2 linked regions of the Rubinisphaera italica genome follow. The protein of the gene in region 2 binds, or shares a complex with, the protein of the main gene of each other region. Links are inferred from orthologs where the notes say so. Each region holds a gene or a part of one and is shown on either strand. Other genes may lie near its edges. The genes, in order: dnaG and dnaB.

Region 1 (6,854 bases), 2.7 Mb from region 2 along the record:
CTGCAATCACATAATCGGGCGGCGTGACATGATTCGCTTTCGCCCAGGCCAGTTTTTGAGAATCATTAAAACAGCAGCAACTTTTCCAGCACTGTTTAGCAGAGGCACAACCACAAGGTCGATCCTGACAGGGAAAAGGAGTTGAACGGTCTTTGTCAGAAATGACAGGGACAGCCATCGGAAGAGGGACAATCGAAGCGCACATTCCCAACACGACAAGCAGGGCAATCGCCTGTCGGAACGTGATTCGAATTGACTTCATTAACCGAGGAAGCATGCTGGTCCAGTATCATTTGCAGACGCAATCGTTGCTTATCGGCTCACTCTCCACAGGCTGAGTTTACCAAGCCGGACAGAAGAATCCAGCGAGATTCACGAGAATCTAAAGAGTGTGACATTTTGACAGAATGGGCAATTGACTTCACCATCATTCCATTCGTTCCATGTGCCTCGTAGCGCTGCAATCTCACTCTGGTGATTCACACTCTCTGAACTGCTTGACTGCCATTGATTGAAAAGTACTCCCAGTGAAAACTCTCGTACGCCTGCGGAAAGTTACTGGTTGGCATAATAATAGAAGTATTCCAATTCCTCATGAGTCGTCACTTGATGTTCTCCTGAGTGTGAATTTGAAATAATAATCGGGTGTCATGCCCATGCTTGCGTGGGCATGTTTCTTGAGACGATCGAGTCAAATTTCAGTCGTGAAATTTATTTGATTCACTATGGAACTACCCTTGCATACAGCTAAATTACTTCCAACTGGCTTCAGCGTCCATTGCACGCTCAAATAAGTTTGAGCATGGCACTCAGTTAATTTAAAAAGCCCACATCATTTCTGATGTGGGCTTTCGATTCAATTCAATGTTCCGTTCTGGTCCGCACAGCGGACCCTACATTAGCCCTGCATGGCACCGGCGGCCATTAGCGATTCCAGGAAGCCTTTCAATTGGTGGCTGCGCACGGGATGCTGCAGTTTGCGGACGGCTTTGGCTTCGATTTGGCGGACGCGTTCACGGGTCACTTTAAAGATGCGGCCGACTTCTTCGAGGGTGTAGGTGTACCCGTCGCCGAGGCCGTAACGCAGTTTGATGATTTCGCGTTCGCGGTAGGTCAATGTTCGCAGGACATGATCGATCTTGTCCTTGAGCATCTCCTGAGTCGCTGAACTAACCGGACTTTCTGTGGACTGATCTTCGATGAAGTCGCCGAAGTAGCTGTCTTCACCTTCACCGATCGGGCGATCGAGACTGATCGGCTGGCGTGAGATTTTCATCACACGACGAGCTTCCTCAATACTCACTTCAGCTCGTTCGGCCATTTCCTCAACAGTCGGTTCGCGTCCCAGTTCCTGAACGAGATCTTTGGAGACTTTTCGTAAGCGAGACATGGTTTCAATCATGTGCACAGGAATACGAATCGTACGGGCCTGATCGGCAATCGCTCGGGTGATCGCCTGACGAATCCACCAGGTGGCGTAAGTCGAGAATTTGTAGCCACGGCGATATTCGTATTTGTCGACGGCTCGCATCAGGCCAGTGTTGCCCTCCTGAATGAGATCGAGGAAGTTCATGCCGCGATTACGGTATTTTTTGGCAATCGAAACGACCAGTCGCAGGTTGCCGCCGGAAAGTTCCCGCATGGCAGTTTCGTAGGCGGAGAATCGACTTTCGATTTCTTTGATACGAGCCTGCAACGATTCCGGAGTTTCGTAGGTCATCACCATTAAGTCGTGAAGTTCACGTTCGATGGCAGCTTTTTCGTTCTCCGAATTCTGTCGACGGCTGACAACTTTATGCTTGTGCTTCAACTCGTTCATACGAGCAGAAATCTGCTGCAGACGTTTGAACAAGGGATGCAGACGTTGCGTACGTAAGCTCAGTTCCTCAACGAGCGTCGTCATTTTACGACGTCGGGTATTGAGCGAATGACGAGCCTGCTTTTGTTCTTCAGATGAAAGCTCTGGGTCGATGGAGCGTTGGAAGTCGTGCTTGTTCTTCTCCATCAGGTAGTCGAGAGTTTTCAGATTGTGCGGCATGCGGCCGAGAATCTGTTCTTTCTCGAGACTTTCCGTCAAAGAAACTTTGATCGTACGATCGAATGGCAATTCTCCACGATGCACTTTGGCCAGTGTTTCGATGGCAGCCTGCATCGCACAATCGTTTTCCATCAGATGACGACGGAATTGCTTGCGAGTCACTTCGATTTTCTTGGCAAGCGTGATTTCCTCAACACGTGTCAGCAACGGGATTTCTCCCATCTGTGTGAGGTAAATGCGTACGGGATCGTCGATTCGCTTGGAACCTTCTTCTTCCGCGATGAGATCTCCTGAACGTTTTTCTGATTTGGAGGTCTTCTTTTTCTTGGCGGACTCCAGTTCGGTTTTCCGTTTGGAGACGTGCTTCTCAGGAATGATGTCCATTCCGAGTTCTTCCAGAGAATGCAGCAGGTGATCGAGCTTGTCCGGATTGACCCCCTCATCGGGCAGGTAATCGTTGACCTGACTAAAGGTGATGTAACCCTGTTTGCGTCCAGATTTAATCAATTGCTGTAGGTTGTCATCAAGCTGATGCATGGATATCTCCTCGAAGTTGATCTCTCGTCTGTTGTCCGTTGCAGTGATTGTCTCATTTCACTATAGGACGAAAAACGGACAGAGTTGAGATTATTGAGACGATGCAGTATTGCGCGTCACACGTTGCTGGTGAAATTGAGCCGCATCCTGCAGCATTTGTCTCATCCGTTCGTCGACCGATGTTGGTTCGTGATTTTCGATCGCAACAGTACGCGTCGACGTTCGGTGCTGGGATTCCCTCTGTTCCCAATTCAGTTGCTCGATCACCTGATTCAGATAAAACGGAATGCGGTTCCCCTCGGAATCCTGCAGCGTCTCCTGAAGTTTGTCGGTAATCTTCTTCTGTTCGGCTTCGGTCGTTATCGCCATAATGAATCGCTTCAATTCTGGCTCTTCCAACTCGCTCATCAGCGAGTCGACTCCGGTGTATTCTCCTCTTTGATTCTGCTCGGCACATTGCGAGAGAAGTTCCAGGACAATTTTGTTTCGTATGATTGTCATCGTTTCCCGTTGTAAAACCACCGTGATGCATTCGGGCATCATGATGATAATTTCCAACAGGTCTCGCTCAAGAGCAGTTCTCCGATTCAAGTTCGGCTTTAAAAGCTGATCGATCTGTTTTCGCAGAGACACCTGAGGAACGTCCCGAGATGTTTCCTGAAAGACCTGATTGAACTCTTCCCCATTTAAATCGTTCGTCTGCTGGTGAAAAAAGTCAACATCTGCATCGTTCGGCTGTGAACGTGAGATGCTATGTTGACTTGACGCAACTTTCGGGCCTTTCGCTCGCAATTTTGCCAAATCACTTCGTAATTTTTGCTCCTGAGAGCCCCGCAAGCCGACTTGATTGGCCAGTCGATTCAGCAGCAGATCTTCACGTTTTGTGCCTTGCAAAGCGGGTGCGACGGCGATCAGAGCGAGCATTTCCTCAGTGATTTTTTCACTGGCAAATGTTGAGTTGGAATTATGCTCTCCTGCAAGTTGCTGAAGTTTAAAGTCCCACGCTTCCTGTGCTTTTTGCAAAAGATTTTGAAATTCCTGCACGCCATGTTTTTCAAGATACTCGGGCGGATCCATTCCGTCAGGCAGTGCCAGCAGCTTCAGTTCGATCTCATGCGACAATAAACGTGGCAAGGCTCGGTTAGCCGCGTTTTGTCCCGCTTTATCACCATCAAAAATCAGAATCACGTTCTGACAGAACCGTTTAATCAAGGCAACATGCTCATGAGTTAACGCTGTTCCCAAGGTCGCCACAACGTTGGGAATTCCCACTTGGTGCAGGCTGATACAATCTGTATAGCCTTCAACGACGATAACCTGATTTCGACCACGCATCGCGTCTCGGGCATGGTCGATGCCGTAAAGTTGCTTGCTTTTGTTAAAGAGATAACTTTCTTTGCTGTTCTGATATTTCCCAAATTTCTCATCTTCGCTGCCTGGCAGCACCCGTCCTCCAAAGGCGATGACTTGGCCGCGTTCGTTGCGAATCGGAAAGATGATACGGTTACGAAAGTGATCGAAATATCCGCCGCCGTTGGCTCGCTGGGCAATTAATCGAGCTTCTTCAAGTTGTTGTTTCGTGAACTTTCCATTAGAGGAATTCCCCAGCCACTCCCAGGGACCGGGATGGAAACCGATTTCAAAGTCCGACCAGATTTCCTCGCAGAAGCCGCGATCGAGTAAATAATCCCGAGCGGCTTCGGCTGCGGGATCTGTCAGCAGACAATTGTGAAATTTTTGACTGGCCCAGCCGAGAGCAGATAATAGAGTATTTCGGTCTGTTCCTCGAGTGCCGCTTTTCTGCTGGTTTTTGGGCATTTCCAGACCAGCGCGGTTGGCGAGTTGCTCTAAAGCGTCTCGAAATTGCAGTCCTTCTAATTTCTGGACATAGCTAAAGCAGTCTCCGCCTTCATTACAAACCCAGCATCTGTAAGTCTGGCGAGAGGGATCAATCGTCATTGAGGGATCATGATCGTCATGGAAAGGGCAGAGAGTGACATATTCACTTCCCCCTTTTCTCGGCGTCACTGTGCGAGTTTCGCCAATGAGCGCAATGAGATCAGTCTGGGCGCGAACCTCTTCTTTGAATTCGCTCCACTTATCCATCTGCACGTTGATAATTCCCCTCAAGCCTGTTCGCACTTCACTGATTCAAACTCTTGGCAATACATCTCTTCGCTGACAGGTCAATCAGCAGAGAGATCCCCCGGCTCACAATGGCATTGCGTTCGCGTCTGTCCTCAATGGAGCATTTCCCTCGACAGCGATTCAGGCAAGTCTACAGTTGTTCATTTTGTATGCTGGCGGGACGACCAAAGGCGTCACATCACAACTCTACCACCAATGCAAGCCTCCGCAAATGAAATCCATAGAAAGTTAAACAAACAGAGGATCACGTAACCCTATAAATAGTAGAGAGATAAGGGCCATATTCATAGTGCCTGTCTTCACTGTCTGGGAATGTGGCCGTATTTCAACCTGTTTGTGGAATTGTTACGACTGGGATCATTGATTCAACCGCACTAAACTTTCTGGACACTTAGTTTATAGGACATGGCTTGGTTTTCCTGAGTTAATTATTCCGGCTCAAAGTGGTTCAAAGTTCCTATAAATCATGACTATTTATTGATAATGAGAAAGGCCCGTCTGTCACTGGCTCCTCTGGAAGTCAACCCCTTTGGCTGGTTGAGTGCCGTCCCCTCGCTGACGCTACGGGGTAAGTTCGCACTCACTCGTTACTATGGTTTACTTACGCAGGATATCTCCGAAAGATCCTTTCGGGGCGGCTCAGCTGCAAGAAGTTCCTTTTGGAGTTCACGATCAACCACAAGTAATCTAGTGGACTGCGACCAAAAAGATCACGGATCGATCAGGCATATCCAGCTTCGATGAGTGTCACACACTGGCTTACGGTGCGTGCTTGTAAGTTTGATACTTATTTGTTGGAATGTTTTGAAAAGCATTTCGACAGGATTCCATAAACTATGGCTCAAATTTCCCCAATTATTCGATTGAACTCTCTTGATAATGTCGTTGTTGCGATTCGTGAGATTCCTGAGGGGACAACTCTGGAAGATCTGTCTTCACAAATTGTGACTCGAGTACTTATTCCCGCTGGCCACAAGATTGCGACACGAGAGATTTCAGCTGGAGAGCCGATTTTCAAATATGGTCAGACGGTCGGGTTTGCTTCTAAAGACATTCGTAATGGAGATTGGGTCCATACGCATAATGTCGATTGTGGTTCTCTGAATCTGGAATATCGATACGCGGATGCCCTTCCTGAGACGGATTTCTTTTCCGAAGTCAGGAAGTTCCAAGGATATCGCCGGCCGAATGGCAAAGCGGCCACGCGAAATTATGTGGCGATTGTCAGTACTGTGAATTGCTCAGCCACCAGTTCACGACGTATTGCTGACCAGGTTGGGCCGGAGTTGCTCGAAAAATATCCTCATGTCGATGGTGTGATTGCTTTGACACACAAAGGAGGCTGTGCGTTCGAATATCAGGGATCGGACCACGAACAACTCAATCGGACATTGGCCGGTTATGCCCGACATCCAAATATCTGTGGATATCTGGTGATTGGACTCGGCTGTGAGACGGCTCAGGCGGATTATCTGGTTGACTCCCAAGGATTGGTCCAGCTGGAATCAGCCGACACGCCCGCGAAAAAATCGCGTCCGATGATTAACATTCAACAAGCTGGTGGTGTACGCAAGACAATCGAAAAGGCCCTGAGTGCCTTGCCGGAGATTCTGCAAGAGGCAGACCGTGCCCGACGGGAGCCCATCTCTGCTTCGGAATTGATTGTCGCGACCGAATGCGGGGGGAGTGATGGATATAGTGGGATCACTGCGAATCCGGCGATTGGCGTCGCCAGCGATTTGATAGTCCGCTCAGGCGGGACGGCAATTCTGTCTGAAGTTCCTGAAATTTATGGTGGCGAACATCTGCTGACCAGCAGGGCAATCAGTCGAGAAGTCGGCGAGAAACTGATCGAGCGAATCCACTGGTGGGAAGATTATGCGGACAAATTCCAACTCAAAATCGACAATAATCCTTCGGTCGGTAATAAGAAGGGTGGATTGACGACGATTTACGAGAAGAGCCTGGGAGCGATCGCCAAAGGGGGTTCGACGGCTCTCACTGCCGTCTATGAGTATGCGGAACCTGTCACTGCTAAGGGGTTTGTGATTATGGACACCCCCGGCTACGACCCGGCGAGTGTCACGGGTATGATCGCTGGAGGAGCGACCGTTTCCCTGTTTTCCACAGG
Region 2 (6,881 bases):
ATTGGTCAAGACTCGAGAAGCACAGCGACGTGTATCGATTCTTCAAAATGATCATTGCGTTTCGCAAAACCTTCGGCTCGATTTGCCGTTCTCGCTACTGGCGAAATGAAGTCAGCTGGTATGGTCCCTCTGGCCCCTGCGATATGATCGGTCACTCGCAGACACTGGCCTTCAGCCTGGTCGGCAGTCAGAATGACAGCCAGGATTTATACGTGATGATAAACGGCTCTGATCAACAAATCGACTTTAAAATCGTCGAAACTCCTCCCATCAAATGGAAGCGAATTGTCGATACCTCATTACCTTCTCCGGAGGATATTATCGACTTCGGCCGCTGCACAGTCATGCAGTCGACATGCTATCCTGTCGCGGCTCGTTCAATTGTAATTCTGTTCCGGGACACGTAGAGGAGGTGGAAGGAGGGTGAATTTCCCGTTCAGATTAATTTCGCATGACCTTCCAGAGAAGATATCCGCCAATAAAGCTGGCCAGGACATTAGCAACCCACATCACCCAGTAAGCTTCGAGCGCCCCGTTCTTTGCCTGATTCATCGACAGCATGATGATCGGATAGTAGATGAAGACAATGGGCATAAACACCATAAAAAACGTGGTCAGAAATTGCTTCTTGGCGTGAATGATTGAAATCGGGCTGCCAACCAGGACGAAGAAAAAGCAACTGCCTGCCATCGCAAAGCGGCTGTGATACTCGGTTTTTAGTTTATTGCTGCGTTGGAGGTCGGTTCCAGATCCTTGCACCAGTTCCAGAAAATCCTGTTTTGTAAATTCTTCGAATCTGCCCGTCATCAAATTCATGGCCGTGGCGATGGTTTGTCGGGATTCCCGCTCTTTTTCTTTCTGCTTGATCTCCTGAAGTTCTTTGGAAATCTCATTGGCAGCCATATGTCGGGCTTTGCGCTGCTTGTCGATTAAAGGGAGCGGGAAAGGATATTCTTCTTCACGTATCCAGGCTCCCCTGCCATCTGACATATGAATATAACCACCAACGACTTTGATGGTTGCCACCCCTTCGGAAAGATTGAAATGAATATTGGCGGATTCGGCTTGAATGGTGAATGTCTGCCCGCTTTTTGGTGTATAGCGAATGGTGGGCTTGATCAGTGTTTTCTGATCGACATCAATGACGGTAATTGCCAGACTCCCTTGAGGATCTATGAATTGATGATCGCTGCGAAGTTGATCCAGGAAGATTTTCTCCATCTTCAGAAGCACCGTTTCCTGAATTTTGTCGATAGACCAGGGAATCACACGGTCAGTCAACACGAGTGCACCCGCACTCAGACTGGCTCCCATCAGTAATGCTGGCCATAACAGGGAAATCAAATTGATTCCAGCGGCTCGAGCGGCAATCAATTCCTGATCACCAGACATCCGTCCGTAAACCACAGTTACTGTCAGAAGCATGGTCGCCGGAATCGTAATCGGAAGCAGGCTATAAATGACATACGGGAGAATCTGAAGGACTTCGACAGGTCCCAGACCATTTTCCGTGGCTTGTTGAAAGACACCAACAAAAACCAGCAGAATCGATATGGCTATTAAAACCATTACGAAAACACGCAGCAGTTCACCAGTGATGTATCTCTGAAGCAGTCGCATAAAGCAGGCAGATCCAAGCCAGAAATGGTTTTTTGACAGCGGTTTGATACCTCATATTAGCATAATGGGTCAATATGGATTGCGTTCAGTCCAGTTGGAGATCCTTTACTTAGCGGGATTAAATCCCAGGAAATTTCCAGTTCTGCCCGGAAATCTCTCAAGTATAATGGCGTTAGCGAGTTTTCCTTCAAGATTTTGAACTATGTTTAATAAAGAACACATTACTAAAAGTGTTCAACTCGAAAACACTGTCAATATTCATGAGGGGATGAAGAATGGCAACTGTAGTGAACAATAAGGCACTTCCTGGTGCAGGCCAGCCCATTAAGTCGATTTATGCTGACGAAGCTGATTTTCAGGACTTACTAAAGTATTTTGTTGAGGTATTGCCGGAACGACAACTGGAGTTACAGGCTGGTCTTGAAGAAGGGGATATCTACTTATTGAAGTCTGTTGCCCATCAGCTCAAAGGGGCAGGGGGCGGATATGGTTTCCCGGGATTGACAGAACGGGCTCAGCATCTGGAAATGATGTGTAAAATGGAAAATCATGCGGAAATTCCAGAATCTTTGCAGGCATTGGTTTCCTATATGGAGCAGATTTGCCGGTAGTTTCAGTCGGATTTGACTTCACACCAATCAGTTGAGGCTCAACGACTTGCAACCGGTTCGACTGCATGTCACGATAGTCATTACACGGCTGGTTTGTACTGACCACCGTAACTGATTCTAACGCATTCTTATTCGCATCAGCGACAATGCTTTAAGCGTTAGTGGTTCAGTGATCACGTCATTGTGAACAATATCGTAGCTCGATTATGATCAGATAAGGTGCGGGAAGATGCGTAAAGAAAAATTGCCAACCATTCGTCGAATTGGATTTTCACTGCTCTTGCTGGGGGCTGGTTATATGCTCGGTTCCAATGGAACTTTCCAGCTCGCGACCTCAGTCGCTCAGCCACCATTAAATGCTGATATCGACAATAACAATCAGGCTGTCGATCTGGCCAATGAAACCGTTCAGCAAATCCAGGGTGCGAATGCCACAATGGGACAGGCGATGGAATCGTTGCGAATCGAAGGCAAATATAATCCCGCCACAACTGGCATGAATCCATACCTTATCCTAACCGGTGGGGGAGATGCCATTGCAGATCTGGAAGCAGGGATCGGCGTTGATCCGATTACTTTCGCAGAGTTATATGCGGGAATGGCATTGCGTGAAGTTGGTGATGAAATCACACGTGATGAACAGAATCGCCTGCTTTACAAAAACAAACTCATCCGCATGTATTCAGTCGACCGTATGAAAAAACGATACGAAACCTATCAGGCGATTCTTTCAAAACGCGTTCTGCCTTAATACACAGTTCGGAAGTAACTACGCAGAAGTTGAATATTCCAGGCACAAAGCGCAAGCGAGTGTGTCTTAGACCATTTTCAAATGGTATCTGCAGTCGCATGGACTGATAATGTCCTAAATACGCTGTGTTTGCTCCTGCTGAACGCTGCAGGTAATTTTTAAATAGGCTCCATAAGCAACCGGGACAGACTCGCTTGGGCTTCGTGCTCTTAATGATCTTCACCTGAATCGGGTGACTTAGCGCTCTGCACCACCGTTGGCGTAATAAATTTGACCCGTGAGATAACTTGCTTCATCTGAAGCAAGAAACCGGATCAGGTTGGCGATATCTTCCGGTGTTCCCCAGCGTTTCAATGGTGTTTCCTGCATGACTCTTTGCTGCCAGGCATCGCCTACATTTTCACCCCAAGCCGTTCGAATCCAACCGGGAGCGACGCAATTCACACGAACATGCGGTGCCAGTGAGACAGCCAGCGAACGGGAAAATCCCATAATCGCATTCTTGGCAGCCGCGAATAATTCTCCGCTATCTCCTTCCATACCACGCTCGGCTTGATCCCAACCAATATTGAGGATGACACCACTTTGCTGAGCATAAAAGCGGGTTCCAACCGCTTTCGAGAGAGCAATCGTGCCGCGAACATCGATTTCAAAGAGCTTTTCGAGTTTCTTCAGATAAGGCCACTCGGGTGCTTCCCCAGTCAATAAATCGACGCCGGCATTGTTGACCCAGATATCGAGTGTTTGATGGAGATCAAATGCTCCATTAACCAGTTGAGCATACTGCACGGCATCACTGAGATCTGCCTGGATGATATGAACAACTCGCCCCAATTCACGAACTTGGGAAGCCGTCTTTTCAATTCCGATTCGATTACAGTTGTAGTGCAAAATCAAATCTGCACCACCACGGGCCAGTTCCAGTGCAATGGCCTGTCCGATTCCGGAAGATGCACCTGTCACGACAGCGCATCGATCATACAAACTGGCAAACGGCTTATTGGAAGTCATCGCTGATAAGTTCACTCTATTGGGAAGTCGTCATTATAAGAAACTGTAGGTTAGGCACAGCCTGATCGACTAATGAATTACGAAAAGCACGACAACGGAGTGCGAAGTAGTTATTTGACGGCTAAAACAAACCCCTGAAAGGGACTAGAAGCCGTCGTCGACCCAGCCGCCTTCGGGGGCGCTGAGAGGGCTGTAGTCGACAAAGCGGAGTTGCTGTTTGATCCAAGTCAGGTGTGCATCTCCGATCGGACCACTTCGGTTTTTGGCGACAATCACGAAGGCTTCACCGGGGCGATCTTCGGGATCGTAGGCTTCCGGACGGTGCAGAAACATCACAACGTCGGCATCCTGTTCGATCGCTCCAGATTCTCGCAGGTCCGCAAGTCGAGGTCGTTTATCTTCGCGTTGTTCAACTCCTCGGTTCAACTGGGCCAGGGCAACGACGGGAATGTCCAAATCCTTGGCCAGGAATTTCAGACGTCTTGTGATCGAGGCAATCTGCTGTTCACGAGGCTGGTTCTTGTCTTCGGCTTCAATCAACTGGAGGTAATCGATAATCACAATGCCGATATCGTATTGTCGTTTCATGCGTCTCGAAACTGCTGCGATTTGCGACATTGTGCGACCGGGCTGATCATCGACAAAAATCGGATACTGACTCAATTCGGTTGAGCCTTCGAGAAGGGCATGATGATCCATTTCATCCAGATCCCCCTGTCGAACTTTGTGGCCATCGACTTTCGAATGGATACACAGCAGACGTTCGGCCAATTCTGCTTTCGACTGTTCCAGACTAAACAGTAACACTCCACTTTTTGCCAGTCCCGCAACCGCCAGGGTGGAGTTACAGACAAAAGCTGTTTTTCCCATACTCGGGCGAGCGGCCAAAATGATGAGTTCGGATTTCTGATAGCCACTCGTCAGTTCATTAAGTCCCACAAAGCCACTGTTGAGGCCACTAACCGTTCCTTCTTGGTCCCGGCGACTGTTAATTCGATCCCAGGTTTCCATCAGGATCGATTTCATATCACTTCGTGTCAGCGATTCCTGCTGCTCGGCCAGCTGAAAGATCTTCTGTTCAGAGCGTGACAAGATATCGTTGATGTCATCGGAAGAATGGTGGGCCTCTTTCAGAATCTCGTTACAGGTATAGATGAGCTGACGCTGCAGCCATTTTTCCCGTACTATCTTCGCATAATACTCAGCATGGGCGGCATGAGGTACCGTTTCCATGATGTCCAGGATCTTGGGCACGCCTCCCGCTTTTTCCAATGAACCCAGCTTTTCGAGTTCATTAGCCAGTGTGACGGCATCGATCCCTCGATCGCCACGTTCAAACATGTCAGCAATCGTCGAAAAAATGCGACGGTTCTGATCATCATAAAACTGATCAGCATTCAAGATGCCCAGAACTTGATCGACCGTGTCATTCACGAGCATCAAACAGCCCAGCACACTGTTTTCCGCATCGAGGTTCATTGGCGGACGTTTACTGAGTAAGCCCTCCGCAGCAGCACTTTTCATATCGGTCGACATGTTCACTCCATTTTACTGACTATCACAGTAGACGCAAAAACAGGATGCCGAACTCGACATCCTGTTTGATTCGCCCTGGTCGGCACCCTTCAAGTCAAACACATACTCAGTGAGCTGTTTGACTGATGGGATTACTTCGAGCCACTAATGGGCACAACCCAGACTTTGACATCCGAAGAGACCTCAGAGTGCAACTGCAGCTTCACGGTGTACATTCCGAGTTCTTTGAGCGGTCCATCGAGACGGATATGTTCCGGCTCGACTTTGTAACCAGCTTTGATCAGAGACTTACTGATGTCTGCAGCCAGAATTGAGCCATACAAATGACCTTCGTCGTTCGCATTGGCTTCGATGGTGACCGAGTATTTCGAAACATTCTCGGACAATTTCTTGGCAGCGCCTTTGCGTTGCTTCTCAAGTTCTCCAAGTTTGACACGGTGCTCTTCGACAGCCTTCTTATTTTCCTCGGTGGCGATAGTCGCCAATCCCTGAGGAAGCAGATAGTTTCGAGCATAGCCCGGCTTTACGCGAACGATATCACCTTGTTTCCCTAATGTGGAAACATTTTCAGCGAGCATCAATTCAACTGCACCACTGGTGCGAGGTGAATAAACTGGCCGACGTTTGACTTGACGCACCATAATAATACCTTGAACATCGAATTTGAAAAGTATTGCTCTTACGAGCTTTATTGATCAGGTTGTCAATCCGAAATAAACACTCCGTTGTCGTGCTTCCCTGAATAGACAACACCATTGACTCTAGCTAATTTTGTTTCAAATATCCTGTTTTTATTCCAGTGACAGGAACGCTTCCCTAAAAAGGAACATCATCATCTTCGGGGCCACTGTCGTAAAAGGAATCGACAGGGGAAGGGGGCATATCGTCGTGAGGCTGTGAAGAGGAGCCACCACCAGCAGATGGACGGGATTGTGCTCCACCACTGCTTGATCGACCACCTCCGCCGCCACTACCACCATCACCGCGACTACCCAGTAATTGCATCGTTTCCCCAACGACTCGCAATTTACTGCGTTTTTCTCCTGATTGTTTATCTTCCCACTGATCGAGTTGCAGTCGACCTTCAATCATCACTGGACGACCTTTTGCCAGATATTCTCCAGCGACTTCTGCTTGACGACCCCACAAGGTTACATCGACAAACGTCGTATCTTCCTTGCGAGAATTAGTCTGCTTGTCGAACCACTGTCGATTTACCGCCAGGCCGATTTCGGTTACTGCTGTTCCACCAGACGTATAGCGTACCTGAGGATCGCGTGTCAGATTTCCCATCAGAATAACACGATTAAAACTGGCCATTGCAACTCCCATTCTTCGTTAATCCGGCACAA

What was found.
Region 1: the proteins of dnaB (region 2) and dnaG are in contact, whole or in part, in a crystal structure (PDB 2R6A), measured with the Geobacillus stearothermophilus proteins. The link is inferred for Rubinisphaera italica from one-to-one orthologs. Residues at the interface, in WP_033016901.1 of Geobacillus stearothermophilus: Ser13, Glu15, Ala16, Gln18, Glu91, Leu92, Asp94, Ala95, Val96, Pro97, Thr98, Ala99, Ala100, Asn101, Tyr104, Tyr105, Ile108; in WP_049624496.1 of Geobacillus stearothermophilus: Lys456, Leu457, Leu458, Pro459, Ala460, Asn463, Ala464, Leu467, Leu535, Leu536, Ile537, Ala538, Gln544, Glu545, Asp548, Tyr549, His552.

Annotation. Positions count from the first base shown.
Region 1 is NZ_SJPG01000001.1:3,967,219-3,974,072, forward strand. What follows is about bases 2,174-5,127. They hold dnaG (DNA primase), read right to left. Parts: upstream 4,682-5,127; coding sequence 2,666-4,681; downstream 2,174-2,665. Other genes in these bases: rpoD (RNA polymerase sigma factor RpoD), read right to left, coding at 2,174-2,575. Outside these bases: Pan54_RS14855 (hypothetical protein), read right to left, coding at 1-262; more of rpoD, read right to left, coding at 899-2,173; Pan54_RS14870 (UxaA family hydrolase), read left to right, coding at 5,560-6,854. UniProt on the Escherichia coli protein: RNA polymerase that catalyzes the synthesis of short RNA molecules used as primers for DNA polymerase during DNA replication.
Region 2 is NZ_SJPG01000001.1:1,304,774-1,311,654, forward strand. What follows is about bases 3,334-6,314. They hold dnaB (replicative DNA helicase), read right to left. Parts: upstream 5,530-6,314; coding sequence 4,138-5,529; downstream 3,334-4,137. Other genes in these bases: Pan54_RS05020 (SDR family NAD(P)-dependent oxidoreductase), read right to left, coding at 3,334-3,993; rplI (50S ribosomal protein L9), read right to left, coding at 5,661-6,170. In the rest of the region: Pan54_RS05000 (glycogen debranching protein), read left to right, coding at 1-407; Pan54_RS05005 (LptF/LptG family permease), read right to left, coding at 442-1,620; Pan54_RS05010 (Hpt domain-containing protein), read left to right, coding at 1,896-2,231; Pan54_RS05015 (hypothetical protein), read left to right, coding at 2,461-2,982; more of Pan54_RS05020, read right to left, coding at 3,220-3,333; Pan54_RS05035 (single-stranded DNA-binding protein), read right to left, coding at 6,346-6,849. UniProt on the Escherichia coli protein: The main replicative DNA helicase, it participates in initiation and elongation during chromosome replication. Travels ahead of the DNA replisome, separating dsDNA into templates for DNA synthesis.